Regions from separate parts of the Pseudodesulfovibrio hydrargyri genome, predicted to be linked through region 1. Evidence: riboswitches for the same ligand, from Rfam matches in the RefSeq annotation. Region 1 holds a riboswitch; the other holds the start of a gene.
The links. A riboswitch is a leader RNA that binds a small molecule or an ion and turns the genes downstream of it on or off. The one in region 1 is predicted to bind cobalamin.

Region 1 (15,601 bases):
GCCTTCTCGAGGCGGTGGAGTCGGCCCGGTCCCTGGGGCTCTCCCCCAAACCGGTCCTGGTCGGTCCGCTAACCTTCCTGCTGCTGGCCAAGGAGGTCGACGGCTGCGACCGCTGGGCGCACCTCGACTCCCTGGTGGACGCCTATTGTGCGGTCATCCGCGAGCTGGACGGGCTGTGCGCCTGGATCCAGCTGGACGAGCCCATCCTGTGCACGGACCTCTCCGACAAGGCCAAGGCTGCCTTTGCCGCGGCGTACGCGCGCATCCGCGAAGCGGCAATCAGCTCCCGGCTGCTCCTGGCCACCTATTTCGGCGCGCCGGGCGACAACCTGGACACGGCCCTGGCCCTGCCCGTGGACGGCCTGCATGCGGACCTGGTCCGCGCACCGGGCCAGTTGACGGAAATCCTGGGCAAGCTGCCGCCGAACATGACCCTTTCCATGGGCTTGGTGGACGGCCGGAACATCTGGAAGACCGAACTGGAAACCGCCCTGCGCAAGGTCAACACGGCCCGCCAGCAGGTCAAAACGGACCGGCTCATGATCGGCTCGAGCTGCTCCCTGCTCCACTGCCCGGTGGACGCGGCGGGCGAGACCGGACTCGACCCCGAGATCAAACGCTGGATGGCCTTCGCCGCCCAGAAATGCGCCGAGATCGCGGCCCTGAAGCAGGCCGCCGTGGGCAAGGGCGCGCCCGGACTGTTTCAGGAGAACAAGGACGCCCTGCTGGCACGTGCCGCGCACCGCGACGTGGCGGACAAGGCGGTCCGCGAGCGGGTCCTGGCGATCACGCCCGGAATGTATGACCGCACTTCGCCCCTGGCCGTGCGCGCCGAGGCGCAGCATGAGCGGCTGAAACTCCCCCTGTTCCCGACCACGACCATCGGCTCCTACCCGCAGACCGCCGAAATCCGCCGCACGCGGCTGCGCTTCCGCAAGGGCGAAATCACGGAGACGGAGTACGTCGCGGCCATGCGGGCCGAGATCGCCGAAGTGGTCGCCCACCAGGAGGAGCTGGGACTGGACGTGCTGGTCCACGGCGAGCCCGAGCGCAACGACATGGTCGAGTACTTCGGCCAGCAGCTCAAGGGATTCTGCTTCACCCAAAACGGCTGGGTCCAGAGTTACGGCAGCCGCTGCGTCAAGCCGCCGGTCATTTACGGCGACGTATCCCGCCCGGCTCCCATGACCGTGGACTGGGCCGTGTACGCCCAGTCCCTGACCGGCAAGCCCATGAAGGGCATGCTCACCGGCCCGGTGACCATTCTGTGCTGGAGTTTCGTGCGCAACGACATGCCGCGCGACGAGGTCTGCCGCCAGATCGCCCTGGCCATGCGCGACGAGGTCCTGGACCTGGAGACGGCGGGCATCAAGGCCATCCAGATCGACGAGGCCGCCCTGCGCGAGGGCATGCCCATCCGCAGGGCCGAGCAGGCCGACTACCTGCGCTGGGCCGTGGACTGCTTCCGGCTGGCCGCCGGGGGCGTCCGGGACGAGACCCAGATCCATTCGCACATGTGCTACAGCGAATTCAACGCCATCCTGTCCTCCATCGCCAGGATGGATGCGGACGTCATCAGCATCGAGGCCAGCCGCAGCAAGATGGAGTTGCTCGACGACTTCGACGCCGACGAATACCCGGCGGACATCGGCCCGGGCGTGTACGACATCCACAGCCCGCGCGTACCGTCCGAGGACGAGATCCACTCCCTGCTGCGGAAGGCCCTGGCGGTCATCCCGGCCCGCAGGCTGTGGGTCAATCCGGATTGCGGGCTGAAGACCCGCGCCTGGCCCGAAACCCTGGCCTCCCTGGACAACATGGTCAAGGCGACCCGCAGGCTGCGCGAGGAACAACGATAACCACCGAACCCGAGCGGGCGGGAAGGCGGCTTCCCGCCCGCCCCCGACAAGGATACCCCATGAAGATCATCGACCGCATCAAGGACAAATCCCCCTTCCTCTCCCTCGAATTCTTTCCGCCCAAGGAGCGGGAGCAGTGGCCCCGCTTTTTCGGCCAAGTGGAGCGGTTGGCCGAACTCGACCCGGTGTTCGCCTCCGTGACCTACGGGGCCGGAGGTTCGTTTCGTGACAATACCCTGGACATCGCCGCCGAGATGCACAGGCGGTTCGGGCTGACGGTCATGTCCCACCTGACCTGCGTGGGAGCCGAAAAGCGGTCCATCGCCGAATACGTCGACCGGCTCCGGGACGCGGGCATCCACGACGTCCTGGCCCTGCGCGGCGACATGCCGGGCAACGAGGAGGACATCTGGAAAGACTTCCGGCACGCCTCGGACCTGGTGGAATTCGTCAAGGCGGACTGGCCCGGGATGGGCGTGGCCACGGCCTGCTATCCCGACGCCCACCCCGAGTCCCCGTCCATCGACGACGACCTGCGCTGGACCTGCCACAAGTTCAACGCGGGCTCGGACTTCTCCGTGACCCAGCTCTTCTTCGACGTGCGCCGCTACCGGGACCTGGTCCGCAGGCTGGAGTCCCGGGGCGTGACCGATCCCGTGCTGCCGGGCATCCTCCCGGTCCTGAGCATGGCGTCCCTGAACCGCATCCTGTCCCTGTGCGGGGCGAACATCCCGCTCAAGCTCTACCTGGAGCTCCAGGAGGCCGACCAGGCAGGCGGCAACGAGGCGGTGCGGCGCAAGGGGATCGAGATCGCCCGGCGCCAGGTGCGCGAGTTGCTGGACCTCGGCGCACCCGGTATCCATTTGTATTCCTTGAATAACGCCGACGTCTGCCTGGACATCCTGTCCGGGGTGCCGGAACTGGGCGGCTGACCCGCCGGGGCCGGTTTGGTGAATTCGGCCCTTGCGCTTCACCGCCGCTTTGGCTACTCTCGAAAAGTTCTAGATGTCCTTCAGGTGGCCCCCGGGCCATAACAGGGAATCCGGTGCGAAGCCGGAGCGGTCCCGCCGCTGTGATCCCCCATGGAGGTCCGGTCCGAAAGCCACTGCCGCAAGGCGGGAAGGCGGGCCGGACGGGGAGAGCCAGAAGACCTACCTGAAGCGTTTCCTGCCGGATGCGGATCGCGGAACCCGCATGCGGACAAGAATGAAGCCCACCCGACAACCGTCGCCGGGTCCGCGGTTCCGCCGCGAGACCGCTCATCGGCGACAGCGCAGGCAGTTTAACAAGCGGCCGCACCCTGATCGTGCGCCGTCCTCCGCGTTGCCTGCAAGAGACTCACATGCCCAGCAAAATTCTCAAACGAGACGGATGCATCGAAACCTGGTCCACCAAACGGATCGGCTCCGCCATCTTCAAGGCCCTCAAGGGCAGCGGCATCAAGGACCCGCTGCTGGCCGACCGGCTGGCCGGCAAGGTGGCCAAGAAACTCAAGGACGTGGACATCCCCGAACAGGAGCAGGTCCAGGACATGGTCCAGGAGGTCCTCATGGAGGCCCGCCTGTACAAGGTGGCCGAACGGTACATCATCTACCGCGAGAAACGACGCGAGTTGCGCTCCCAGGACGAGGCGTTCCTGGACATCGCCAAGGTGACCGACGGCTACCTGAACAACGTGGACTGGCGGGTCAACGAAAACTCGAACATGACTCACTCCTTCCAGGGGCTGATCCTGCACATGGCCGGTTCGGTCCAGGCCCGGTACATGCTCGAGAAATACCCCGAGGAGGTCCGCCTGGCCCACACCCACGGCTACTTCCACATCCACGACCTGTCCTTCGGCCTGGCCGGATACTGCTCGGGCTGGTCCCTGCGCGACCTGCTCCTCGAAGGGTTCAACCTGCGCGACCGCTGCTCGTCCACCCCGGCCAAGCACTTTGACGCGGCCTGCGGCCAGATGGTCAACTTCCTCGGCACCCTGCAGAACGAATGGGCCGGGGCCCAGGCCTTCAACAACGTGGACACCTATCTGGCCCCGTTCATCCGCAACGACGGGCTGAGCTACCACGACGTCAAACAGCAGGTTCAGAAGCTGCTGCACAACTTAAACGCCACCTCGCGCTGGGGCGGCCAGTCGCCGTTCACCAACTTCACCCTGGACTTCGTGCCGCCCGCGCACATCGCCAAGGAGGCGGTCATCATCGGCGGCGAGCTCAAGGACTCCACCTACGGCGAGTACGCCGAAGAGATGGCCATGTTCAACCGGGCCTTCCTGGAGGTCATGATCGAGGGCGACGCGGACGGGCGCATCTTCTCCTTCCCCATCCCCACGTACAACGTGACCAAGGACTTCCCCTGGGAGTCCGAGGAGGGCAAGCTGCTGCTCAAGATGACCGCCAAGTACGGCGCGCCCTACTTCCAGAACTTCATCAACTCGGACCTCAACCCCGAGGACGTGCGCTCCATGTGCTGCCGCCTGCAGATGGACCTGCGCGAGATCCGCAAGAAGACCGGCGGCCTGTTCGGCGCGGGCGACCTGACCGGGTCCATCGGCGTGGTCACCCTGAACCTGCCCAAGCTGGCCTACCTGGCCCACAACGAAGAGGACTTCATGGACCTGATCTCCGAGTACGCCCGGCTGGCCTCGGAGTCCCTGGAGTTCAAGCGCAAGGTGGTCCAGAAGAACCTGGACGCGGGCATGTTCCCGTTCTCCCGGCGCTACCTCAAGAACGGGTTCAAGGGCCACTTCTCGACCATCGGGCTCATCGGCGGCCACGAGGCGTGCATGAACCTGCTGCACAAGGGGCTCGACACCCCGTCCGGCTCCCGGCTCATGCAGCGGGTGCTCAACCTCCTGCGCCGACTGGTGGTCCAGTTCCAGGAGGAGACCGGCAACCTGTACAACCTCGAGGCAACGCCCGGCGAAGGCACCTGCTACCGGTTGGCCAAGATCGACAAGGAGCTGTACGCGGACATCCACACCTCGGGCGACGAGACCCCGTACTACACCAACTCCACCCTGCTGCCCGTGGGCATCAGCTCGGACGTCTTCTTCGCCCTGGAACACCAGAACGAACTGCAGACGCTGTACAACGGGGGCACGGTCTTCCACACCTTCCTGGGCGAGGCCGCCCCGGACGAGGAGAGCGTGAAGAGCTTCCTGCTCAAGGCCATGAGCAAGACCAAGATCCCGTACATCTCGGTCACCCCGACCTTCTCCGTTTGTGAGGACCACGGCTACATCTACGGCGAGCACTTCAACTGCCCGACCTGCGACAAGGAGACCGAGGTCTACACCCGGGTGGTCGGCTACTACCGCCCGGTGGGCCGCTGGAACAAAGGCAAGCAGGAAGAGTACAAGGACCGCGTCGAATACTCGCAGCTGAGCTTCTGCTCGTCGGCCTGCGAGACCGCTTGCGAGCCCGCCGCCTGACCTGATACGGGAAACCCATGATACTCGACGCCAACCAGCTCGCTTCCATCCGACAGCACAACGACGAGGAACTGCGCAGGGGCAGCCGCGCCACGCACGGCTACCCGGCGCGCACCGTCCAGGACCTCCTGCACACCGTCGAGGCCCTGAAAAAGGAAAAGCGGAAGTGGAAGAAGCTGGCCCAGGACCGTGGCAAGACCCTCAAGACGATCGGCGAACTGGCCTCGGACCAGCCCGACTAGACTCCCGTCCACGGCGTCCCGCGACGACCAGGGCCCGACCTGCCATACGGCGGGCCGGGCCTTTTTCGTGCCCGGACGGGCGGGGTAAACTGCTCATCTTTTCGTTTTTCATATGTCTATGTTGACACTTTTTTTATGAAAGTGTTATCCAGCGCAATCATTTCCGAAACGAGTACTCAAAGCGAGGAGTTCATGCACGTTTTCACTCAATGCCGTGCGGGCAGGCTGCTTCTGGCCGCACTGGCCGGTCTGCTTGTCCTGGGCACGCTGGCCTCGGCCCCGGCCCTGGCCAGGGACACACTCACCCTGGCGGTCAAGGGCGAGCCGGACGACGGATACGACCCCACCCTGGGCTGGGGCCGCTACGGCAACCCCCTGTTCCAGTCCACCCTGCTCAAACGCGACGAGAACCTGAACATCGTCAACGACCTGGCCACGGCCAGGAGCCTGTCCGAGGACGGCCTGACCTGGAACCTGACCATCCGCGAGGACGCCAGATTTTCCGACGGCTCGAAACTGACCGCCGAGGACGTGGCCTACACCTTCAACACCGCGGCCAAGGCGGGCGGCAAGGTGGACCTGATCAACATGGACAAGGCCGAGGCCACCGGCGAATACGGTGTGCGGATCACCCTCAAGAAACGCGACACGACCTTCATCAACCGGCTGATCAGCCTGGGCATTGTGCCCAAGGCCCTGCACGGCCCCGGCTACGCGCGCCGGCCCGTGGGCTCCGGGCCGTACAAAATGGTCGAATGGAACGAAGGCCAGCAGATGATCGCCGAGATCAACCCCCATTATTACGGGGACAAACCCTTCTTCAAACGGCTGGTCTTCCTGTTCACCGATGAGGACACCTCGTTCGCCGCGGCCAAGGCGGGCAAGGTGGACGTCGTCGTGGTCCCGCAGGCCCTGGCCGTGCAGACCATCCCGGGCATGGTCCTCCATCCGGTCAAGAGCGTGGACAACCGGGGGCTGATGTTTCCCTGCGTGCCGGACACCGGCCAGGTCACGGACAAGGGCGCGCCCATCGGCAATGACGTGACCGCCGACCCGGCCATCCGCAAGGCCATCGACGTGGCGGTGGACCGCGAGTTGCTGGTCAGAGGCGTGCTCGAAGGGTTCGGCCGCCCGGCTTACGGCCCCTGTGACGGCCTGCCCTGGGACAACCCGGAGAACGTCTTCAAGGACGCCGACCCGGACGCCGCGCGCAAGATCCTGGCCGACGCGGGCTGGAAGGACACGGACGGCGACGGCATCGTCGAGAAGGACGGGGTCAAGGCCGAGTTCACGGTCATCTACCCGGCCGACCGGGCCATCCGCCAGTACCTGGCCCTGGCCGTGGCCGACATGCTCCGGCCCGTGGGCATCCACGCCGTGGTCGAGGGCAAGCGCAGCTGGGACGAGATCAAGCACCTGATGCATTCCGAGGTCATCGTCTTCGGCTGGGGGGCCCATGATCCCATCGAGGTCTACCAGCTGTATTCGAGCCACCATGCGGGGGAAGGCTTCAACAATCCCGGCTTTTACAAGAACGACAAGGTCGACGAATACCTGGACGCGGCCGTGGCCGCCGAGAACTACGAGGCGTCGCTTCCCCTGTGGAGGAAGGCCCAGTGGGACGGGACCACAGGCTCCAACGGACTGGGCGACGCGCCCTGGGTCTGGCTGGTCAACCTGGAGCACACCTACTTCGTCAGCGAGCACCTGGACGTGGGCGTCTCCCAAGTGGAGCCCCACGGCCACGGCTGGCCCGTCACGGCCAACATCCAGAAGTGGACCTGGAAAGACTAACCATCCGTCTCCCGGGGCGCGGGCAGCCGCGCCCCGGGATCGGAACGAGCCGCAATGCACGCCATTTCACCATCCTTCTGTCTGGGCAAGCTTGGACGCCTGGCCCTGATCCTGTCGCTGGTCTCGGTCCTGGCCTTCACCCTGGTCTCCCTGTCGCCGGTGGACCCGGTGAACGCCTACATCGGCATCGACCGCATGCAGATAAGCCTTGAGCAGGAACAGCGCATCGTCAAACGATGGGGGCTGGACCGGCCCGCGCCCGAGCGGTTCGCCATCTGGGCGGGCCACGCGCTCAGGGGCGACCTGGGCCAGTCAATGATCTTCAACGAGCCGGTGACCACGGTCATCGGCAAGCGGTTCGTGACCTCGCTGTGGCTGATGGCCTCGGCCTGGCTGCTGTCCGGCCTGCTCGGCTTCGTCCTGGGGGTCACGGCGGGCACCAACCGCAACTCTTTTGCCGACCGCGTCATCCGCGTGTACAGCTACACCCTGGCCTCCACCCCGTCCTTCTGGATGGGGCTGGTCCTGCTGGCCGTGTTCTCGGTCTCCCTGGGCTGGACGCCCATCTGCTGCGCCACCCCGCCGGGCGTGTCGCCCGGCGACGCCACTCTGTGGCAGCGGCTGCACCACCTCATCCTCCCGGCGGCCACCCTGTCGCTCATCGGCGTGGCCCAGATCGCCCTGCACACCCGCGAGAAGACCATCGACGCCATGCACAGCGAGTACGCCCTGTTCGCCCTGGCCCAGGGCGAGTCGCGCGCGGGCGTGGCCTGGCGGCACGCGATGCGCAACGTGGCCCTGCCCGCCGTGACCCTCCAGTTCGCCTCCCTGGGCGAGCTGTTCGGCGGGTCGGTCCTGGCCGAACAGGTCTTTTCCTATCCCGGGCTGGGCAAGGCCACGGTGGAGGCGGGCATACGCGGCGACGTGCCGCTGCTGCTCGGCATCACCCTGTTCAGCGCCGTGTTCGTGTTCGCCGGAAACCTCATCGCCGACATCCTGTACGGGGTGCTCGACCCGCGCATCCGCATCGGCGCGGAGGAGGCGCGATGACCACCGTCACCGCCGCTCCCACCCCGTCCCAACGGCTGTACCACCTGGCCGGGCGGCTGCGCCTGCTGGACGGCCGGGGCCGGGCCGCCTGGGCGCTTTGCCTGTGCCTGGCCTATTTCGCCGCCCTGACAGCCGCCTCCCGGCTGATGGGCGACACCGGGCTGACCACGGATTTCCTGCACAAGAAGCTGCCGCCCTGCCTGGAATATCCCTTCGGCACGGACTGGCTGGGCCGCGACATGCTCGTGCGCACGGTCAAGGGGCTGACCCGCAGCCTGGGCATCGGCCTGCTGGCGGCCACGGTCAGCTCCGTGGTCTCGGCCGTGCTCGGCACCCTGTCCGCGACCATGGGCAAGCGGACCGACGCGGTGGTGACCACGCTCATTGACCTGGTCATGGCCACCCCGCACCTGGTCCTGCTCATCCTGGTCTCGTTCGCCTGCGGTGGCGGGGCCACCGGGGTGATCATCGCCGTGGCCGTGTCCCACTGGACCCGGCTGGCGCGCATCATCCGAGCCGAAATCCTGCAACTCAAGCAGGCGGAATACGTCATGGTCTCGCGCCGGCTCGGCCGCTCCCCCTGGTGGATCGCGCGCAGGCACATGCTCCCGCACATCGTGCCCCAGTTCACCATCGGCCTGATCCTGCTCTTTCCGCACGCCATCCTGCACGCCGCCGGGCTGACCTTCCTGGGCTTCGGGCTCTCGCCGCACAACCCGTCCATCGGCATCCTGCTGTCCGAGTCCATGCGCCACATCTCGACCGGCTACTGGTGGCTGGCCATCCTGCCCGGCCTGTCCCTGCTGGTCACGGTCAAGCTCTTCGACGTGCTGGGCAACGGCCTGCGCGTCATCACCGATCCCAAAACCAGCCAGGAGTAGCCATGCTGTCGGTCAACAACCTGTCCATCGAATTTTCCCGTTACGACAAGGGATGGCGCCGCCGGACCCTGCACCCGGTGCGCGACCTGTCGCTGCGCATCGCCCCCGGCGAGATCGTGGCCGTGGTCGGCTCCAGCGGCTCGGGCAAGAGCCTGCTGGCCCACGCGGTCCTCGGCCTGCTGCCGGGCAACGCCCGGCACACCGGGGACATCCTGTTCCAGGGCGAACCCGTGACCCCGCGCAACGTAAAACGGCTACGCGGCAGACGGATCGCCCTCATCCCCCAGTCCGTGGCCTATCTGAATCCCCTGGCCCGGGTCGGCAGGCAGGTCTACCGGGCCTCGCGACTGAGCGGCCAATGCTGCACGGACGCGGCCCGGAACACGGACTGCGCCTTCGCCCGCTACCGGCTGGAGGACAAGGTCAAGGCCATGTACCCGTTCCAGGTGTCGGGCGGCATGGCCCGGCGAGTGCTCACGGCCACGGCCACGGCCGGCGACGCGGACCTGCTCATCGCGGACGAGCCGACCACCGGCCTGGACGCCGGGGTCATCCGCCAGTCCCTGGACCACCTGCGCGAACTGGCCGACTCGGGCAAGGGGATCATGCTCATCACCCACGACATCGACGCGGCCGTGACTATCGCGGACCGGGTGGCGGTCATCTATGCCGGAACCACGGTGGAGACGGCCCCGGCCTCGGACTTCGCGGGCCGGGGACGGCTGCGCCATCCGTACACGCGCGCCCTGTGGAACGCCCTGCCGCAGCAGGGATTCCGGTATGTTGCCGGGAATCAGCCCATGGAGGACAGCCTGGTCGAAGGATGCATCTACGCCGAGCGCTGCTCCGAATGCCGCGAGGACTGCAAGAGCCCCCAACCGCTGCGCGTGGTGGGGGGAGGCCAGGTGAGGTGCTGCCATGCTTAAGGGCGACAAGCTGTTCTTCCGCTACGAGACCACGCCGTGGATCATCGAGGGGCTGACCTTCTCCGTCCAGCCCGGGGAAGTCGTCGGCCTGCCCGGCCCCAGCGGCCGGGGCAAGTCCACCCTGGCCAAGCTGTTGGCCGGGCACCTGACCCCGCAGCAGGGAACGGTGACCTGCGACGGCCACCCCCTGCCCCGGCGCGCCTTCAGCCCGGTGCAGCTCATCTTCCAGCATCCCGAGCTGACCATGAACCCGCGCTGGAAGCTCGGCGACAGCCTGAACGAGGGGTGGCGGCCCGACGCCCGCACCCTGGCCCGGCTGAACGTCGAGCCCGCCTGGCTGTCCCGCTACCCGCACGAACTGTCCGGCGGCGAGCTGCAGCGGCTGGCCCTGGCCCGGGTCATGTCCCCGCGCACCCGCTATCTTCTGGCCGACGAGATGACGGCCATGCTCGACCCCAACACCCAGGCCATGGTCTGGGACGCGGTCCTACACTGGGCCGAGCAACAGGGCGCGGGCGTGCTGGCCATCAGCCACGACCGCAACCTCCTGGGCCGCGTCGCCCACCGCATCGACGAGACCTTCGCGCCTCCGGACCGGGCCGAGTCCCCGACAATTCACCGCGCCGCCGCCTGACGGGTTTGAAGACCGCCCGCATGGCGGCGGACGCGGCGAACCATCTTCCCGGACACCTCCTCCGGGCAAAAAAAGGCCTGGAAGGTTCGCTTCCAGGCCTTTCGGCAACCGGACATCTCCGGTGATATTGTCGGCGGTTGGTTATTCCAGGGCGGCGGCGACCCGCTTGAGGACCTCCGGGATCTCGATGGACTGGGGACACTTCTCCAGGCACTTCCCGCACTCCACGCACTGGGAGGCGAAACCGGGCTCGCGCTGCAGGACCGTGCCCGCGGCAAAGGCGTTGTACATGTGCTTGGCCTCGGCCTCGTTGCCGAACATGTGCAGTTTGTTGAGCATATCGAAGCAGGTGGGAATCTGGACGCCCGCCGGGCACGGCATGCAGTAGCCGCAGCCGGTGCAGCCGACCTGCATGAGCCGCCGGTAGGTATCGGCCACGCGCTTGACCAGGTCCAGCTCGGAGCGGGTCAGGGAATCCGGCTCGGCTTCGGCGGCCACGGCCATATTCTGGCGGATATGCTCCTCGTCGTTCATGCCGGACAGGACCACGGTGACCTCCGGGTGGTTCCAGACCCAGCGCAGGGCCCATTCCGCCGGGGTCCGCTCGTCCTCGGCCAAGTCCCAGATGTCGGCGATGGCTTGGGGCGGCTCGGGCAGGGCCAGGTTGCCGCCGCGCAGGGGCTCCATGATGACCACGCCCAGCCCCTTGGAGGCCGCGTATTCCAGTCCCTTGGTCCCGGCCTGGAAATCGGTGTCCAGGAAGTTGTACTGGATCTGGCAGAAGACCCAGGGGTAGGCGTCGACGATGGGCTGGAAATCCTCGGCCAATCCATGGAAGGAAAAGCCGGGATTGACGATGCGCCCTTCCTGAACCGCCTTGTTCAGGAAGGCCTTGGCCCCGAGCGCCTCGATGGTCTTCCATGACGGGCCGGACAGGGCGTGGACCAGATAGTAGTCGATGTGGTCGGTGCCGAGCCTTTCCAACTGGGCGTCAAGAAAGGTGTCCATGTCCTCGCGGCTCTTGAGCAGCCAGGTGGGCAGCTTGGTGGCCAGCTTGACCTTGTCGCGGTAGCCGTCCTTCAGGGCCTTGCCCAGCAGCGGCTCGCTCTCTCCGTTGTGGTACGGCCAGGCCGTGTCCACGTAGTTGACCCCATTGTCGATGGCCTGGCGGATCTGGGCGATGGCCCGCTCCTCGTCGATGACGCCGTCCGTCATGGGCAGGCGCATGCACCCGAACCCCAGGGCGGAGAGTTTGTCGCCGTTCTTGGGCATTGTTCTGTAAAGCATCTGGTCTCCTTGTGGAATATGAACATCTCTGGCGGCCGGACGCAGCCGGACGCGCCATGAAACGCGCGCCCCCGTCCGAGGCTGCGCGTACTTTCCCTTATCATCGCCGCCCCTCCGGGGCACGGATCGGTCGCACGGATTCCCTCCCTCTCGGAGCATCCGGCAATATCGGCACCGGCCACCCCAAAGCCGCCGATTGCACGATAGAATGCACTGCGGCATCCAACGCAACACGGCGGGCGGCAACAGACCCCTTTCCCCCGGACGGGGAAAGGGCGCCCATGCCCGAAATCGGACGGAGGTACTCCGATCGAAAACGTGGGCATGTCCCTCGTGGATATCCCCGGGCCTATGGTGTATCGTCTTGGACAGGACGGCGGGCTTCTCCGTACGGATGGCCCGACTTCCTCCATCGTATACGGCCGGGAGAGCCGGGAAGGATAGACCGATCCTCTTTCATTATTGCCCGATCGTCCGGAATAAACACTCCGCCTCTTGTCCAACGCGTCCGGGTACTGCTAGGGATACACGCAAAGGAGACGCACAATGAGCAAGGAAACGACCGGCGACATCAGTGCGGCGCGAAGCGCCCTGGCGGAGCGGATCTACCGCTGGACCGAAACGGACAGCCACCTGGAGTCGGCCATCCCGGGCCTGATGCTGGTCCGCTACGAGACACCCACGGAGCCCAAGAGCGCCATGTACGAACCGTGCATCTGCGTGGTCGCCCAGGGGGCCAAACGGGTCCAGCTCGGCGACGAGGAATACGTCTACGACGAGAACCACATGCTGATCACCTCGGTCGGCCTGCCGGTCATGGCCAACGTTCTCAAGGCGAGCAAGGAGGCCCCCCTCCTCAGCCTGGTCCTGAAGATCGACCTGGGCATGGTCGCCCAACTCATGGTCGACAGCAATCTCCCGGCCCCGAACAACCGCCGGACCGGCCGGGGCATGGCCGTGTGCGAGGTGTCCGAACCGCTGCTTGACGGGTTCCAGCGGCTGATCGACCTCCTGGACACCCCGGAGGACATCCCCATCCTCTCCCCGTTGATTCTCAAGGAAATTCTGTATCGCCTGCTCATGGGCGAGCTCGGCCCGCGCCTGCGCCAGATCGCCACGGCCGAGAGCCACGGCCAGCAGGTCGCCCGGGCCGTGGACTGGCTCAAGGAGAACTACGCCAAGCAGCTCAAAGTGGAGGGGCTGGCCAGGGAGACCGGCATGTCCGTGTCCACCTTCCATCACCATTTCCGCGCCATGACGGCCATGAGCCCCCTGCAGTTCCAGAAATGGCTGAGGCTGCACGAGGCCCGACGGCTGATGCTGACCGAAAGCCAGGACGCCACCACCGCGGCCCTGCAGGTGGGCTACGAGAGCCCGTCGCAGTTCAGCCGCGAATACAAGCGCCAGTTCGGAGCGCCGCCCCTGCGCGACATCAAGAACCTGCACCGGCAGGGCCGGACCGAGGTCGTCTCGGGCGCGGCCTAGCTTCCCTTGGGCCCGACGGGCCCTCCTCCGATGAAACCGATCGAGCGGGGCCGAGCCATCGGTCCCGCTTTCGTTTTCATGCGATCAAACGGTGCCCGCCCGCGCCACGCGACAGGATTATGCATGAATAAGACACAATCGTTTCATGACCTTTTTGACGGACGCTGCTATAGGGACAATAGGCATCTTCATATGCCGCGGGCCGGGCGGAAGAATTTCTCCCCCGAGGCCGTAAAGGGCGCATGAAGACCTGTGAACATGAACGCGCAAACCGTTAAGGAGGCAGCGACATGGGTAACGGCCCTTATTCCATCAAGGCCTACGGAGTGAACGGTCCGACGGACGGCTTCCAGGCCATGACCATCGAACGCCGGGCCTTGAGGCCGGACGATGTGCTGATCGACATCATGTATTGCGGCATCTGCCATTCCGACATCCACATGGCCCGGAGCGAGTGGGGCCCGGCCAACTACCCCTGCGTTCCCGGGCACGAGATCATCGGGCGGGTGGTGGCCGTGGGCAGCAAGGTCAGGAAATTCAGGGTGGACGATTTCGCCGGGGTGGGCTGCATCGTGGATTCCTGCGGCACCTGCGAGTGCTGCGAATCCGATCTGGAGCAGTACTGCCCCGACTGGACCCTCGTGTTCAACGCACCGGACAAGATTTCGGGCGGCTACAACTACGGCGGTTTCTCCGACAAGATCGTGGTCCGCGAGCACTATGCCATCCGGGTGCCGCCGGGGGTGGACCTGCCGGCCATGGCCCCCCTGCTCTGCGCCGGGATCACCACCTTCTCGCCCATCCAGCACTGGAAGGTCGAGTCCGGCCAGCGGGTGGGCGTGATCGGCCTCGGCGGACTGGGCCACATGGCGGTCAAGCTCGCGGTGTCGCGCAAGGCGGACGTCACGGTGTTCACCACCTCGCCCGGCAAGGTGGCCGCGGCCAGGGAGCTGGGCGCGCGCGAAGCGGTCCTGTGGAGCGACGCCGACGCCATGCAGCGGCTCACCCGGCACTTCGACCTGATCATCTCCACGGTCCCCAAGGGATTCCCCGTGAACCAGTTCCTGAACCTCCTCCAGGTCGACGGAACCCTCGTCAACGTCGGCGCCCTGGACCAGCTGGAGGACATCCCCGGGATGACCCTGACCAGCGGACGCAGGAGCCTGGCGGGCTCGGTCATCGGCGGCATCGCCGAGACCCAGGAGGTCATGGACTACTGCACGGCCCACAACATCAAGGCCGACATCGAACTGATCAAGCCCGACCAGATCACCGAGGCCTTCGACCGCGTGGTGAACAAGGACATCCGCTACCGCTTCGTGATCGATCTGACGAGCTAACCCCCTTCAACTCGCGGAAACCATACGCCGCAACAAAGGCGGCCCCGATTGCCACGCAACCGGGGCCGCTTTTATTGCGAGATTCGAAAAAGGGGTGGCCGTCACGCCGGGATCCCGACAGGAACGGGCTCCGGCGAATCGAAAAAGAGAATTTTTGCGGGGATCAGAGGTACTGCCAGACCTTGCCGATTGTTGTTTCCATCACGGCAACGGCGCAAAGGTCGCTATAGGCGATTTCGACAACCTCGGCCCGAAGCGTGCCCTCCCCCTGACTTTTGTTGAAGGCATCCATGACGGCGATGGCGTCGCCGAGGGTGCGGGATCGCGGAGAGCTGCCGTCATGCGTCCGAGGGTGGTAGCCCATGAAAATCGTTTTGACCTTTTCCTGTTCGCCGTTCATATCCTGTCCTCGCTTGTTGCTGGCCGTTCCGTGTTCGACCCCAGGGCCGATGCCCGTAATCCGACCTGGGAGCATGGGGTTTCAGTAAATCTTCCCTGGCCTACGCTCCATTGCGTCCAACGCGAGCCCGGGGCCGTGTTTTCCAGTCTATTCGCACCGTAAGTGAGCCCGGTTGCCATTAAAGCGGGTCCGGCCTCATGAACATTTGATAGTTAACGTATTGTGGTAGTGTCCATTTTATCAAGGAGTCAAGCTCTTCCTGTTCGCGCC
Region 2 (15,601 bases), on a different contig from region 1:
GGGACGGGGTGACCGTGATCACGGTCAAGGACCCGCGCGTCCACCTGGAGGGCCACTTCAAACCGATCATCTCCGCCATCCTGTCCATCGAGCCCGGCGACCCGGTGCTCCTGGACCTCGGCGGGGTGCTGACCTTCGGCTCCGGGGCTTGGGCCGCCGTGGCCAGCATGGGCACGACCTTCAAGATCGCGGCCTGCAACCTCTCCCCGGACGCCAAGCAGACGCTTATCGGGTGGGGCCTCGACAAAACCATTTCCATATATCCCGACAGGGAAACCTACTTCACCGCGCAATAAGGGGAAGCCATGCAGGACAGCATCATCCAGTGCATCGAGGACATCGAACAGCAGATCCTCGAAGTTGACGCCACCGGCCAGGGGGTCGAGGCGGTGGTGGACGCACTCGGCCTGTCTTGCATGCAGCTCTCCTCCGCCGGGGTCATCGCCCTGCTGGACATGCTCAAGGACGGCATCACGCCGGTCAACAGCGAGATCATCACCTCCCTGCTCGGCATCTGCGAGGCCCAGAAGAAGTTCTTTTTCGCCCTGGGCGGCCTGCTCGAGGGCAGCGCCGACGCCCTGGCCAAGATCAAGACCTCGCCGTCCGCCCCGGTGATCGAGGAGTCCGAGGAGGACGCGGCCAAGGCCTTCGAGGAACCGCCCACGGCCGAGGCCGACGTGCCCGAGGAAGAGGAAGCGGGCACCGAATCCAAACCCGACTCCAAGGCGGACGCCAAGGCCGAGTCCAAGTCCGACTCCAAGGCGGACGCCAAGTCCGCAACCTCGGCCATCTCCTCCATCCGCGTGGCCACCGACCGGCTCGACCGGGTCATCGAACTGGTCGGCAAGCTCATGGTCACCTACGCGGTCATCGCCCAGGGCGGGGCCACCAGCATGACCCAGATGGCCTCCAGCCTGCGCGAGCTGGACAACGTCATCACCCGGCTCCAGCAGGAGGTCAACGCCATCCGCCTGGTGCCGCTCAAGCAGATTTTCATGCCCATGCACCGGCTGGTCAAGAGCCTGTCCCAGAAGATCGGCAAGAAGCTCGACTTCGAGGTCAAGGGCGACGACCTGGCCCTGGACAAGACCATCGTGGAATCCCTGAACGAACCCCTGGTCCACCTGCTCCGCAACGCCGTGGACCACGGCCTGGAAGACCCCGAGGGACGCAAGGCCGCGGGCAAGCCGGAAAGCGGCACCGTGACCCTGTCCGCCTGGCGCAAGGGCGACAGCGCCTTCATCCAGGTCAGCGACGACGGGCGCGGCCTGGACCCGGACCGCATCCTGGCCAAGGCGCTGGAAAAGGGGCTGGCCGACCCGGACAAGGAGTACGAGACCGAGGAGATTCTCCAGTTCGTGCTCCAGAGCGGCTTCTCCACGGCCGAAAAGATCACCGACGTGTCCGGGCGCGGCGTGGGCATGGACGCCGTGGTCAACGCCATCAAGGTCGCCCTGGACGGCGAGGTGTCCATCAAGAGCACGCTCGGCAAGGGCGCGTCCTTCACCATCGTCATCCCCCTGGACCGCTCGGCCAACGAGGGCATCGTGGACGCCCTGGTCTGCAAGGTGGGCGGCGACACCTTCATCATGCCCAGCCGCGACGTGGTCGAGATATACATGCCCCGGCACAACGACGTGGTCGAACTGCCCGACGGCCGCGAGACCGTGGACGTGCGCGGCGAGATCCACTCCCTGCTCCGGCTGGCCGACCTCCTGGAACTGACCCCGGAGATCGACAACATCGAGATGGCCCAGGCCATCGTGGTCCGGGTGGGCGACTACAAGGGGGCCATCCTGGTGGACGAAGTGCTCCGCCAGCAGCAGGTGGTCATCACCGGCTTCACCGTGCCGGTGCAGGAAATCTTCGACATCCCCATCCTGGGCTACGGCATGATGGGCGAATCCGACGCCCTGGTCATCAACGCCGAGGAAATGATCCAGCAATTCCAGGAACGCATCGCCAAGGCCGCCGACTCCTCCTTGACATAACCGCCGCCCGGAGCATAATCCTCAATCTTCAGGTGTCCTCGGACTCAATAGGGAATCCCGTGCGAATCGGGAGCGGACCCGCCGCCGTGACGTCCTGCCGAACCGCTGCCATTCATGCCACTGGGGTTTCCCCTGGGAAGGCGGCAGCGGGAGGGACCAGCCGGAAGACCTGCCTGAAGCGCGCAAAGGACTTGCCACGGTGGTACGTGGGCTTGCCGCCGAGGTATCGAAGGGAATAATACGGACCCCTTCCTCTGAATTCGATGAGGAAGGGGTTTTTCATTTCCCTCACCCGCCCCTTTTGGAGAACATTGATGACCTTGTTCAGAAACTCCATCTTCCTCCTGCTCGCCCTGCTGCTGGCCGTCCCGGCGCAGGCCGGGCACCACGACGAGGGCCCGGCCAAACCGGCCATCGTCCTGGCCGCCTTCGGCACCTCCTATCCCGAAGCGGTCAAATCCATCCTGAACATCAAGACCAAGGTGGAAGCGGCCAACCCCGGCGTGCCCGTGCGCCTGGCCTTCACCTCCAACATCATCCGCCACATCTGGCAGAAGCGTCAGGACGACGCGGCCTGGAAAACGGCGCACGCCGACATCCCCGAGGAAGTCCTGTACGTCAAGCACCCGCTGGCCACCATCGCGGACCTCCAGAACGACGGCTACCGCGACGTCACCGTGCAGTCCCTGCACGTTTTCGCGGGCGAGGAGTTCAACGACCTGCTCGCCCTGATCGGCGGGCTCAAGGCCATCCGCACCCTCAAGGCCAAGAACATGCCCTTCGCCCGGCTCGCCGTCGGCCGCCCGGCCCTGGGCATGCCCGGCACGGAATATCCGTACACCGAGGACATGGCCCGGGCCGCCAAGATCCTCAAGGACGACGTGGACCAGGCCAAAAAGCTTGGCGCTGCCCTGGTCTACATGGGCCACGGCAACGACTTCTTCTCCACGGGCATCTATGCGGAATTCCAGAAGGTGCTCCAGGCTGAATACGGCTACCCCATCTTCATCGGCTGCGTGGAGGGCTATCCGGCCTTCGACGACATGGAGGCGCAGCTCAAGGGCGCGGGCAAGAAAAAGGTCCTGCTCAAGCCGTTCATGATCGTGGCCGGGGACCACGCCTCCAACGACATGGCCGGCAACGAGGACGACTCCTGGAAGACCATGCTGACCAAGCGGGGCTACACGGTGACCACCGACCTGCGCGGCCTGGGCATGCTCGACGGCTGGGCCGACATCTACGTGGACCATCTCAAGGACGCCATGGCCGCAACGCCGGGCGCGCAATAGGATCATGACGACCGCCGCCTCCCGTACCCCCCTGCGCAACGGCCTGACCGTGGCCCTGCTCGCCGCCGTGCTTGCCGGGCTGGGCCTGGCCGCCTGCGGCCTGGGAGTCATCCCCATCCCGCCGGACGAGATCCTGCGCGGGCTGCTGGACGGGCTGAGGGGGGCGGCGGATTCCCTGAGCGCCACCACGGCGGGCATCCTTTTCGACGTCCGCCTGCCGCGCATCCTGACCTGTACGGCCGTGGGCTTCGGCCTGGCCGTGGCGGGCGCTGTCTTCCAGGGGCTGCTGCTCAACCCCCTGGCCGACCCGTTCACCCTGGGCGTGTCCTCGGGCGCGGCCTTCGGCGCGGCCCTGGCCCTGCTCCTGGGGCTCTCCTTTTTCGGACCGGCCACCCTCCTGGTCCTGGCCTTTGCGGGCGCGGCCCTGACCTTAGCCGCCGTCATCTCGCTGGCCGGGCGGGACGGCGAGCTGTCCCCGGCCTCGCTCATCCTGGCCGGGGTCATCGTCTCGGCCATCCTCTCGGCGGGCATCAGCTTCATCAAGTACCTGGCCGATGAGCGGGTTTCGGTCATCGTCTTCTGGCTCATGGGCAGCTTCGTGGGCCGGACCCTGGGCGACGCCGCCCTGGCCGGCTTCGCCGCGCTGACGGCCTTCGCGGTCTGCCTCTACTACGGCCGCGACCTGAACATCATGAGCCTGGGAACCCGCTCGGCCCGCAGCCTGGGCGTGGACACCGGCCGGGTGCGCCTGATCCTGCTGGTGACCGCCTCCCTGGTCAGCGCGGTCTGCGTGTCCGTGAGCGGGATCATCGGCTTCGTCGGGCTGATTGTTCCGCACCTGATGCGCATGGTCGTGGGCCCGGACAACCGCTGGCTGCTGCCCGCCTCGGGCCTGGGCGGGGCCATCCTGCTCCTGCTGGCCGACACCGTGACCCGCGCGCTGCTGCCCCACGAGGTGCCCATCGGCGTGCTCACCGCGCTCATCGGCGGCCCGGTCTTCTGCTGGATATTCAGCCGCTCCCGGAGGCTGGCCCGTGGATAGCGCCACCTTCACCCTGCAGGACCTCGGCTTCTCCTACGGCGACACGCCGGTCCTGCACGGCCTGGACCTGGGCTTTGCCCCGGGCATGGTCCACGGGGTCGTCGGGCCCAACGGCAGCGGCAAGTCCACCCTGCTCGGCCTGCTGGCCGGGCTGATCGCGCCCACCTCGGGCGCGGTGCGCCTCAACGGCGAGGACGTGTCCGGCTGTCCTCCGGCCCGGCTGGCCGCACGCTGCGCCCTGGTCTCCCAGGACCAGCCCCTGCGCTTCCCGTTCACCGTGGCCGAGACCGTGCTCATGGGGCGGCACCCGCACATTCCCCGGTTCAGCCGCCCTTCGCTGCGCGACATGGAACGCGTGGAACAGGCCCTGGCCGGCATGGACCTCTCAAGCCTGCGCCACCGTCCCGTGGCCGACCTGTCCGGGGGCGAGCGCCAGCGCACCGCCGTGGCGCGCGGTCTGGCCCAGGACACCCCGGCCCTGCTCCTGGACGAACCCACCTCGGCCATGGACATCCGCCACGCCATGGCGACCATGGAGGAGCTCGCCCGGCTGGCCGGAACGGGCCGCACCGTGGTGGCCGTGCTCCACGACCTGAACCTGGCCGCGCGGTACTGCGACAACCTGGTCATGCTGGACAAAGGGGCCGTTCACGCCTATGGCAACGTGTCCCGCACGCTCACTCCCGAAAACATCCACGCGGTCTTCGGCGTGCGCGCAGCCGTTCTGGAAACCGAATACGGACCGCACATCGCCTATATCCAAGGAAACCGATCTTGAAACGCCTCTTCTTCACCTTCGCCTTCATCCTGCTCCTCTGTTCCACCGCCCAGGCCCGGACCATCACCGACGATTCGGGACGGACCGTCGCCTTCGAAAAGCCGTTCACCCGGATCATCTCCCTGTACGGGGCGCACACCGAAAACCTCTTCGCCCTCGGACTGGACGAGCAGATCATCGGCGTGTCCACAGGCGAGGACTATCCGGCCGCGGCCCTGGCCAAGCCCGCCTTCAACGCCCGGGACGGGGTGGAGAAGTTCCTGGCCGCCAAGCCCGACCTCATCCTGGTCCGGCCCATGCACATGCGCACCTACGCCGGGCTGTGGAACGCGCTCGCCCGCCACGGCGTCACCGTGGTCTCGCTCCAGCCCGACTCCGTCGAGGCCATGTTCGACTACTGGCGCGCCCTGGGCGCCCTGACCGGCCGCCAGACCAAGGCCGAATACATGATCGAGGACTTTCGCGACGGCGTGCGCCGCGCCGAGGACCGGCTGTCCACCATCCCCGTGGAAGAGCGGCCCGGCGTGTTCTTCGAATCCATCCACCGCAAGTCCGCCACCTTCTCGCCCGGCTCCATGCCCTTGTTCGTCCTGGAAAAGGCGGGCGGCATCAACGTGGCCGCCGACGCCCGCCCCCGCCACGGAACCAACATCGCGGACTACGGCCTGGAACGGCTGCTGGACAAAGGGAATAAAATCGACGTCTACCTGGCCCAGCACGGGACCATGAACGACGTCTCGGTCGGCGACATCGTGAACAGCCCGGCCGCCTCGCGTATCAGGGCCGTCCTGACCCGCAACGTCTTCCTGGTGGACGAGCACCTGGTCTCGCGCCCCACCCTGCGCCTGCTCGAAGGCATCGATACCGTGTACCAGCTCCTGCATCCCTAGCCCCAAGTTGACGGGCCAACGCAAAACAGACACAGTCGGCTACCGACAAAAACAGAACGGATAGACAACGTGACCAAGAAAGGCACCCTCTACGGCATCGGGGTCGGCCCCGGCGACCCGGAATTGCTCACCCTCAAGGCCGTGCGCGTCCTCGGACAGGTGGACGTGATCTTTGCCGCCGCCTCCACCAAAAACGACTATTCCACGGCCTACTCAATCGCCAAACCGCATCTCAAGGACGACGTGCGCATCGTCCGCCTGGGCTTCCCCATGACCAAGGACCAGGACGCCCTGGACGAGGCCTGGGCCGAGAACGCCCGGCTCGTGGCCGAGGTCCTGGACAACGGCCAGGACGCCGCCTTCCTGACCCTGGGCGATCCCCTGACCTACTCCACCTACGGCTACCTGCAGCGCACCCTGCTGGCCATGAACCCGGACCTGCGCCTGCGCGCCGTGCCGGGCATCACCTCCTTTCACGCCGCGGCCGCGCGCATCGGCCTGGTCCTGTGCGAGTCCAAGGAGTCCCTGCTGATCACCTCGGGCGTGGCCGATCCGGCCCGCCTGGAGGAGCAGCTGAACACCGCCGACAACGCGGTCATCCTCAAGGCGTACAAGAACTTCGACGACATCCGCGCCCTGCTGACCAAGCTCCGCCTGGCCGACACCACGGTGCTCGTCTCCCGCCTGGGCATGGACGAGGAGTCCATCCTCATGGACATCAAGGACGCGCCCAAGCAGCCGCACTACTTCTCCCTGGCCCTGGTCAAGAGGAACAAGGCGTGAGCACCGCCATCGTCCTGGCCGCCTTCGGCTCCCGGCACAAGAACGCCATGGCCTCGCTCAGCCACATCACCGAGCGGGTCAGGGCGGCCTACCCGGACATCCCGGTGCGCGTGGCCTATACCTCCAAGACCATCCGGGGCCACATGAAGAAGGCGGGCGAAGAGGCCGACTCCGTGCCCGCCGCCCTGGACAAGCTCCTGAGCGAAGGCGTCACCCACGTGGCCGTCCAGTCCCTGCACCTCATCCCGGGCACCGAGTTCCACGAACTCCTCGGCCTGGCCAACGAGCTCATGCTCCGCGAGCACGGCTTCACCCGTGTGGAAGTCGGCTTCCCCCTGGTGGCCGGCGAGGCGGGCGTGGAAGCGGTGGCCGACGCGGTCCTGGCCATCGCCGAACAGGGCAAGGGCGAGAACGACGCCGTGCTCTTCATGGGCCACGGCACCAAGCACGACGGCAACGTTTACTACGAGGCCCTGCACCGCGCCTTCCAACAGCGCGACCCGTCCGTTCACATGGGGGCCATGGAGGCCGAACCCGGCATCGACGCGATCATCGAACGGTTCACCCGCGACGGCGTCAGAAAAGCCCATCTCCTGCCCTTCCTCTTCGGCGCGGGCTGGCACGCCGCCCGCGACATGGTCGGCGACTCCGAGACCAGCTGGAAGACCCGCCTGGAAAAGGCGGGCATCGAGTGCGAGGCCGAACTCAAGGGCGCGGGCGAATACGACCGCCTGGTGGACATCTGGCTCAGCCACCTCCACGACGCGCTCAAGCGCATGAACCGCTGCTAGCGGCCGGGGGAAGGGGAAAGGTCCGGGAACCCCTTTGGATCAGGAGAACCGCATGAGGCGCTCCGGAAGAGACGGGATCGAGGTCAGGAGAGGGCTAGCCGAGTTTCAACCAGTCGGTCCGGAGCGCATGGAGCGCTGCCAGGGGCGCCTCCGCCTCCATCTCCCTTAGTCTTGAACGAGCCACTATTGCCGGGCCGCCCGCCGCATGTGTTCGGCCATCGCGTCCACGATGCGCGGCCAGACCGGTGTGGGCAGGTCGTGGCCCATGCCTTCGATTACCAGCAGTTCCGCGTCCGGTATGAGCCGGGCCGTCTCCCTGCCGCCCTCCAGGGACATGAAGGGGTCCCTGTCGCCGTGGATCACGAGCGCGGGGGCCTTGATCGAAGCGATGGAGGATTTCCGATAGCCGTGGGCCCCGACGGCCAGTCCCTGTCGGGCCATGCCCTGCGGATGATAGGACCGGTCGAAACTCGCGCCCAGAAGATTCCGCAACCGTTCCTCCTCAAAGGGAAAACCGGGGCTCCACAGCTTCCGCCACATGTCCGTCTGGTGCGCGACGAACGCCTCGCGCTCGGCCGGAATGGGCTTGTACACCTCTGCCAGGACGTCGTCCGCAATCTTGGGCAGTTCGGGGTTCCCCGTGCTCGACATGATGGACGTCAGGCTCAGGACGCGCGCCGGGTGCCGGTACGCCACGACCTGGGCGATCATGCCCCCGACCGAGGCGCCGCAGACGTGCGCCTTGTCGATACGAAGGGCGTCGAGCAGGCCCACGGCGTCATCCGCCATGTCCTCGAGGGTATAGGCGGGCGCCACCGACCGACCGGCCATGGCCGCCGCGATGTCGGGTACGCCAGCCTCGTCGAACTTGGTGGACAGGCCTACGTCCCGGTTGTCGAAACGGATCACGTAACACCCACGCTCCGCCAGCATCTCGCAGAATCCGGACTCCCAATAGATCATCTGGCTTCCGCCGCCCATGATCAGCAACAACGCCGGCCCCTTGTCATCGCCGAACGTATCGTACTCAATGTCAATGCCATTGGCCTTTATCCGAGACATGATGCCTTCCTTTCGTTTGATTCCTCGCTGACCAAAATCATTACCAATTCCCGCCCCCGCTGCCAATCCCGATGCCCGCCGTTTACAGCGCACGCGCCTTGGGCTAGTCTGCGCCCCACGGAGATCACGTGAGCATACTTATACACACCCATGACGGCGGACGCTTCGCCCTGGAACCCAGGCCGGGCGACACCCTGGCCCGGACCATATTTCTCTCCCGGCTATGGCACGGCGTGCCGTTGTGCTCCGGACTGGGCAAGTGCGGCCTGTGCCGCGTGCGCTATCTCAAGGATGCGCCCGAGGCGAATCGCGACGAGTTGAAGAAGCTCGGCCAGGACCGGCTCGACCAAGGCTGGCGGCTTGCCTGCCTGCACCCGTCCGAGCCGTGCGAGATCGAGCTGCCCGAACCGGTACGCAGCCAGCGTGCCGTACGCGCCCTGAAACAGGCCTGCGGCGACTTCGCCCTGGCCGTGGACCTGGGCACCACGTCGGTTCACTGGACCGCTTTGGTTGACGGAGAACCCGTGGCCACGGGCCGCGAACTCAACCCGCAGATGGGCATGGGGTCCGAAGTCATGTCCCGGCTGGCCGCCGCGTCCACGGCGGAGGGACGGTTCGTGCTCCGCGCCCTGATCACCGACCGCATCACCGAGCTGGCCCAGCTGGCCGCCCGCAACCTGGGCGGGAACTGCGTGGCGCTGGCCGTTTCCGGCAACCCGGCCATGACCTACATCCTGCTCGGCAAGAAGCCGGACGACCTGGCCGCCGCGCCCTACGAACTGACCTATTTCGGCGGCGACGAGAAACGCTTGGGCGCGGGGTTGCCCCCCGCGTACATCCCGCCCCTGCTCGCGCCCTTCGTGGGCGCGGACCTGTCCGCCGGGCTGACCGCCGTGGAGTATGGCGGCGAGCCGCAGTATCCGTTCCTCCTGGCCGACCTCGGGACCAACGGCGAGTTCATCCTGGCCTTGTCGCCCACTGAGCGGCTGTGCGCCAGCGTGCCCATGGGCCCCGCCCTGGAAGGCGTGGGGTTGTCCTTCGGCCGCACCGCCGGGCCCGGGGCGATCACCGGCTTCCAGCTGACGCCCAAGGGGCTGGAAACCCGCTATTTCGATGACTCGGACGCCGCCCAGGCGACGAGAACGGGCATGACCGGCACGGGCTATCTGTCCCTGGCCGCCGTGCTGCGCGTCCACGGCGTGCTGGACGAGACCGGGCGCTTTGCCCAGGGGACCACTCCCCTGGCCGCGCGGCTGGCGGAACGGGTGACGGCCCTGGACGGCGAGCCCGCCTTTGCGGTCAACGGCGAGGTCAGGCTCCCGGCCTCGGACGTGGAGGAGATCCTCAAGGTCAAGGCGGCCTTCAACCTGGCCGTGTCCACCCTGCTGGGGGCCGCCGGAATCGGTCCGGGCGGGCTGAAGCGAATTTATCTGGCCGGTGCCTTGGGCGAACACGTCTCGCCCGCCGACCTGGAGACCCTGGGCTTTCTGCCGCCCGGCTGCGCGGCCCGGACGGTCAAGGAGGGCAACACGTCGCTCAAGGGCACGGAGCTGCTCCTGGCCGACCCGGCGGCGCGGACCTTCGCCGAATCCCTGCCCGAGGGGCTGACCCGCGTGGACCTGACCGGCGACGCCGATTTTGGCGACCAATTCATCCAAAGGATGCGTTTTTCCTATGTCGATTGACGGCCTGTTTCCCAACCTGACCGAGGACAACGTCGAACAGCTCGTACGCTTCGAGGGGTTGCTCAAGCGCGCCTGGCCGCTCAGGGGCAAGCACCGCGACCAGCTGAAGTACGACATCCGGGACATGTCGCGCAGCCTGACCAACGAACGGTCCACCCGACGCAAGGAGTACATGACCGACGACAAGTTCCTGTCGCCGTATCTCTACTATTTCCTGCCCTGGAACCTGTTCCGCCTGTCCCGGCTGTTCACCGGCCTGGAACTGGACATCCCCGAGGACGGCAACGTGGCCGATCTCGGCACCGGCCCGCTGACCACGGTCCTGGCCCTGTGGATGTCCCGGCCGCATCTGCGCGAACGGCGTCTGAACTTCACCTGCCTGGACATCGCGCCCAAGACCATGGCCACCGGGCTCAAGCTCTTCCAGGCCCTGGCGGGCGAAGGCTCGCCCTGGCGGATCAAGACGGTCAAGGCCGGGTTCACGGACCACATCCGCGACAAGGCGGACCTGCTCATGGCCGCCAACGCCTTCAACGAGCTGGACTGGTCCGGCCGGTCCACCCGGCCCCAGGCCGAAAAGCTGGCCGCGCACATGATCGGCTCCGCCAAGGAGACCGGACGCATCCTGCTCGTGGAGACCGGCGTGCGCCTGGCCGGGCGGATCATAGCCGAGATGCGCGCCCAGTTTCTGGAAAAGAGCTACAAGCCCATAGCGCCGTGCCCGCACACGGGCGAATGCCCCATGCCCGCCATGGGCCAGGGGCCGTGGTGCCACTTCAACTTCTCTACCAAGGGCGCGCCCGAGTGGCTGGAGCGGATTTCCGGGGAGGCGTCCCTGGCAAAGGACAACGTCAGCCTCAACTTCCTCTATCTTTCGCCCGGCGGCGCTTCCGAGTGGGGCGCGGTGCGGGCCGTTTCCGAGCCCTTCAAGCTGCACGGCGGCAGGGGTCAGTACGCCTGCTCGGACAAGGGGCTGACCCTGATCGAGTACGCGCCCGGCGCGCACCCCCTGTTCCCGGGCCAACTGATCGCGCCCGCCTGGCCGCAAAACCCCAAGACGGACCTCAAGTCCAAGGCGCTCATCCTCCCCTACAAACCATAAGAGCGAGCAATGAAGATCATCGATCTCGGGCTGATCGGCTACAAGGACGCCGAAGCCCTGCAACTGAAAGCCCTGGACGCCGTGTCCGGCGGCGAACAGGAAAACACCGTGTTCCTGCTGGAGCACCCCAACGTCATCACCCTGGGCCGCCTGGGCGGTTCCGAGAACCTGCACCTGGACCCCGAGGAGCTGCAGATCCGGGGCATCGACATGGTCCAGACCACGCGCGGCGGGAACATCACCTGCCACTTCCCCGGCCAGCTGGTGGCCTACCCCATCTGGCGGGTGGAGAAGCGGCCAGGCGGCATGCGCCAGTTCTTCCACGACATGGAGCAGGCGGTCATCGACACCTGCGCGCACTTCGGGGTCGAGACCATCCGGCGTCCCAAGCATCCGGGCGTCTGGGTGAACGAGACCCGCAAAATATGTTCCATGGGCATCGGCGTGCGCCGCTGGGTCACCTACCACGGCCTGGCTTTGAACGTGGCCCGTGACACGAGCCTTTTCGACGCCATCACCCTGTGCGGCATCCAGGGCGCGGTACCCACTTCCATCTCCGCCGAAGCCGGGCGGGACATCGACATGGAGGACGTTAAGCATGTCTTCAAGCGAGCCTTTGCAAAAGCCTTTGCGAATTCCGCCGTGGCTGCGGATCAAGCTGCCGAGTAACGAGAACTTCTCCAACACCTCGGAGCTCATCGGCGACCTGCACCTGAACACGGTCTGCCAAAGCGCCAAGTGCCCCAACAAATGGGAGTGCTTTTCCAAGAACGTGGCCACCTTCCTGATCATGGGGGCGATCTGCACGCGCAACTGCGCGTTCTGCAACATCACCTCCGGCGACCTGGAACCGCTGGACCCGAGCGAGCCCGGCCGCGTGGCCGAGGCCGCGCGCCGACTCAAACTCAAGCACGTGGTCATCACCTCGGTCACCCGCGACGACCTCGCGGACGGCGGGTCCGGCCACTTCGCGGCCTGCATCCGGGCCGTGCGCGAGGCCATGCCCGAGTGCACGGTGGAGGTCCTCATCCCGGACTTTCAGGGTGACGAATCAGCACTCAAGGCAGTACTCGACGCGCGCCCAAGCGTGCTCAACCACAACCTGGAAACCGTGCCGGTCCTGTACGATGCCATCCGGCCCCAGGCGGACTACCGCCAGTCCCTGGCCGTGCTGGAGAACGCCAAGCGCATGTGTCCGGACATCCCGACCAAGTCCGGGATCATGGTCGGCCTGGGCGAGACCGACGACCAGATCATGACCGTATTGGACGACCTAGCGGCCATAGCCTGCGACATCGTGACCATCGGCCAGTACATGCAGCCCAGCCGTCAGCACCCCATGGTCAAACGGTATGTGGAGCCCGAGGTCTTCGAGATGTACGCCGAAGAAGGCAAAAAGCGCGGTATCCGCCACATGTTCAGCGCCCCGCTGGTGCGGTCCAGCTACAACGCCGCCGACTTCGTTTAACCAGACTGACAAACACTACAAAAGAAGGCCGACAGGTAATATCACCGTGTCGGCCTTCTTTTTTCCTATAGAAACACCGCGCGCCGAAGGCGCATATATGGGGTGCAGGGGTGCGAGCCCCTGCCCGCCGGAGGCGAAATCATCTAATTATCGCCGCGCAGCGGCCATCCAGCCCTGATTTTAAAACCTAAAAGATCCAATCCCGAATACGCAGGTCAATACTCGGAATCCCCCGGAACCGGTCGATCTTGGGCGTGAAGGCGAAGCGCATGACCCGGTTGTGCACGGCGCGGGTCAGGGAGTCGGCCATGCGCCAGGCCTTGCCGGGCAGCTTCGCGCCGGACTCCTGGTCCTCGAGGACGAGCTTGACGTGTTCGCCCTCGCGGCCGAACAGGGCGTGCTCGGCCACGCGCACGGGCCTGGTGGCAAAGACCGGCTCGGGGTTGCCCATGCCGAAGGGCTGGAGCAGTTCCAGTTCCTTGAGCAGGGTGTTGTTGATGTTTGAGAAGGCCAGCTCGTGGTCGAGCTTGAGGGTGGGCGTGAGCGGCTTGGCCCCAAGAGTGGCCACCACGTGGTCGTTGAATCGTTCGCGCAGGGCTTCGAGGTTCTCGGGCTTGAGCGAGACCCCGGCGGCCTGGGCGTGGCCGCCGAACCCTTCGAGCACGTCGGCCACCTCGGCCAACCCGTCGTGCAGGTTGAACTCCGGGATGCTCCGGCCCGATCCCTTGATCAGGCCGCCCGCGGCCTCGGGCGCGCAGAGCAGCAGGGTCGGCCGGTAGTACTTCTCGACCACCCGCGAGGCCACGATGCCGATGATGCCCGGATGCCAGTGTTCGGCGTACAGGACCAGCCCGGCCATGTGGCGCATGGTCTCGGCCTGGGCCATGGCCTGGTCCGCGATCTCCTGCTCCTGGCGGCGGCGCTCCATGTTGATGGCGTTGAGCTCCTCGGCGATGGGCATGGCCGAGTCGAAATCCTTGGCCAGCAGCAGATTCAGTGCCTTTTCCGGATCGCCCATGCGCCCGGCGGCGTTGATCCGGGGGGCCAGGTGAAAGCCGATCTGCCCGGCCCCGAGCTCGGCCTGGCGGTCGTAATCGCTGACGACCTTCAGCGCCGCCATGCCGGGCCGTTTGGCGTCCTTGATGACCAGCAGACCGTTCTTGACCAGGATGCGGTTCTGGCCGGTCAGCCGGACGATGTCCGCGATGGTCCCGAGCGCCACCAGATCGAGCAGCGGGCGCACGTCCACCTTGTCGCCGGGCAAAAGGCTGTTCAGGGCCACCACGAGCATGAAGGCCACGCCCACCCCGGCTAGGTCGTCGCACGGGCCGCCGTCGGACAGGCGCGGGTCGCACACCGCGTGGGCCTCGGGCAGGGTCTCGCCGGGCAGGTGATGGTCCGTGACCACCACGGTCATGCCCAGCTCCCGGGCGCGGGCCACCGGCGCGATGTCGGAAATGCCGCAGTCCACGGTCAGGAGCATGGTCGCGCCCTGCTCGTGGAGCCGCTCCACGCCCTCGACGTTCATGCCGTAGCCCTCCTCCATGCGGTTGGGCAGGTGGTGCATGACGTCTTGGCCGCGCAGGGCGAAGAATTCCTTGATGACCGCCGTGGCCGTGATGCCGTCCACGTCGTAGTCGCCCCAGACGGCCAGGGCGCGGCCCTCGGCCAGCCCTTGGGCGATGGTCTCGGCGGCCTCGGTCAGGCCGGGGACCTCGGCCGGATTGGCCATGTGCCGCAGCAGCGGGCTGAGAAAGCGGTCCATCTCGGTCACGTCGGTCAGCCCCCGGTTCCAGAGGATTTCGACGATGAGCGGCGATACGTTCAGTTCTTCGGCCATGGCGGCGGCCGACGGCGGCGCGTCCCCCTCGTTGCGGGGTTTCCAGATGCAAGGCAAGGCGATTTTCCCGTGTGGTCAGGAGAGTATGTTCACGAATTGTTCGATGTCGTCCGAGTCGACCAGCTCCTCGGCGACTTCCAGAAGATCGTCCACGTCCACGTCCACGGCCCGGCAGAGTTCCTCCACCCGCTCGCCGTAGCGTCCGTCCGGGTCGTCCACGGCGTGGACCACGCTGTCGGCCAGGCTGATGACGTTGGACTCGTTCGAAAAATCAGGCGACAGGTCCGGCGAATGGTGCCAGTTGACCGGCTCCACCAGGGCTGCGGGCAAGTCCCAGGAGCGCAGCACCAGCGCGCCGATGACCGCGTGGTCCAGCCCCCAGTATTCCTCCTCGGCCTCGCTGTCGAGCATCTCGTCGCTCTCGGCCATCTCGCGGATGGCCGCCCAGTCGTCCGGGCGCTTCAGGGCGGTGACCAGTTTGCCGAAATCGTGGAGCAGCCCGGAGGTGAACAGGTTCTCCGGCTTGCCCACATCGATCATGTGGGACAGTTCCCTGGCCACCATGGCGACCATGAACTGGTGCGCCCAGTAGCGCCCCAGGTCGAAATCCTCGGGCATGGAATAGCGCCGGGTCAGCCCGGTCACGCCCAGCGCCAGGACGATGTTGCGGATTTCGGCCATGCCGAGCACGGCGGCGGCGCGGGCCACGCTCTGGACCTCGGCCTGCAGGCCGTAGTAGGCGGAATTGGCCAGCTTCAGAATGCGGGCGGTCAGCCCCTGGTCCCTGCCCAGGGTTTCGCCCACGTCCTCCATGGAGGCCAGCGACCCGTTGCCGGTCTGGACAAACAGCTGCTTCAGGACCTCGGGCGAAAAAGGCAGG

Region 2: linked by a shared signal. The riboswitch ahead of BerOc1_RS15570 (sirohydrochlorin cobaltochelatase) and the one ahead of BerOc1_RS03685 (ribonucleoside triphosphate reductase) in region 1 are both predicted to bind cobalamin.

What each region holds. Positions count from the first base shown of each region.
Region 1 covers NZ_LKAQ01000001.1:798,479-814,079, forward strand. The annotation lists gene metE (5-methyltetrahydropteroyltriglutamate--homocysteine S-methyltransferase) at 1-1,859, shown strand, start outside; gene BerOc1_RS03680 (methylenetetrahydrofolate reductase) at 1,919-2,791, shown strand; cobalamin riboswitch at 2,857-3,032, shown strand; gene BerOc1_RS03685 (ribonucleoside triphosphate reductase) at 3,202-5,292, shown strand; gene BerOc1_RS03690 (hypothetical protein) at 5,310-5,534, shown strand; gene BerOc1_RS03695 (ABC transporter substrate-binding protein) at 5,727-7,328, shown strand; gene BerOc1_RS03700 (ABC transporter permease) at 7,383-8,378, shown strand; gene BerOc1_RS03705 (ABC transporter permease) at 8,375-9,259, shown strand; gene BerOc1_RS03710 (ABC transporter ATP-binding protein) at 9,262-10,185, shown strand; gene BerOc1_RS03715 (ABC transporter ATP-binding protein) at 10,178-10,819, shown strand; gene BerOc1_RS03720 (aldo/keto reductase) at 10,961-12,106, opposite strand; gene BerOc1_RS03725 (AraC family transcriptional regulator) at 12,653-13,591, shown strand; gene BerOc1_RS03730 (NAD(P)-dependent alcohol dehydrogenase) at 13,882-14,931, shown strand; gene BerOc1_RS03735 (hypothetical protein) at 15,095-15,331, opposite strand.
Region 2 covers NZ_LKAQ01000004.1:2,426,185-2,441,785, reverse strand. The annotation lists gene BerOc1_RS15580 (Hpt domain-containing protein) at 1-296, shown strand, start outside; gene BerOc1_RS15575 (chemotaxis protein CheA) at 306-1,991, shown strand; cobalamin riboswitch at 2,005-2,182, shown strand; gene BerOc1_RS15570 (sirohydrochlorin cobaltochelatase) at 2,306-3,280, shown strand; gene BerOc1_RS15565 (FecCD family ABC transporter permease) at 3,285-4,322, shown strand; gene BerOc1_RS15560 (ABC transporter ATP-binding protein) at 4,315-5,100, shown strand; gene BerOc1_RS15555 (ABC transporter substrate-binding protein) at 5,097-5,990, shown strand; gene cobI (precorrin-2 C(20)-methyltransferase) at 6,060-6,773, shown strand; gene BerOc1_RS15545 (sirohydrochlorin cobaltochelatase) at 6,770-7,564, shown strand; gene BerOc1_RS15540 (alpha/beta fold hydrolase) at 7,748-8,626, opposite strand; gene BerOc1_RS15535 (ASKHA domain-containing protein) at 8,755-10,311, shown strand; gene BerOc1_RS15530 (small ribosomal subunit Rsm22 family protein) at 10,301-11,413, shown strand; gene lipB (lipoyl(octanoyl) transferase LipB) at 11,423-12,082, shown strand; gene lipA (lipoyl synthase) at 12,012-12,881, shown strand; gene recJ (single-stranded-DNA-specific exonuclease RecJ) at 13,069-14,778, opposite strand; gene BerOc1_RS15510 (HDOD domain-containing protein) at 14,797-15,601, opposite strand, start outside.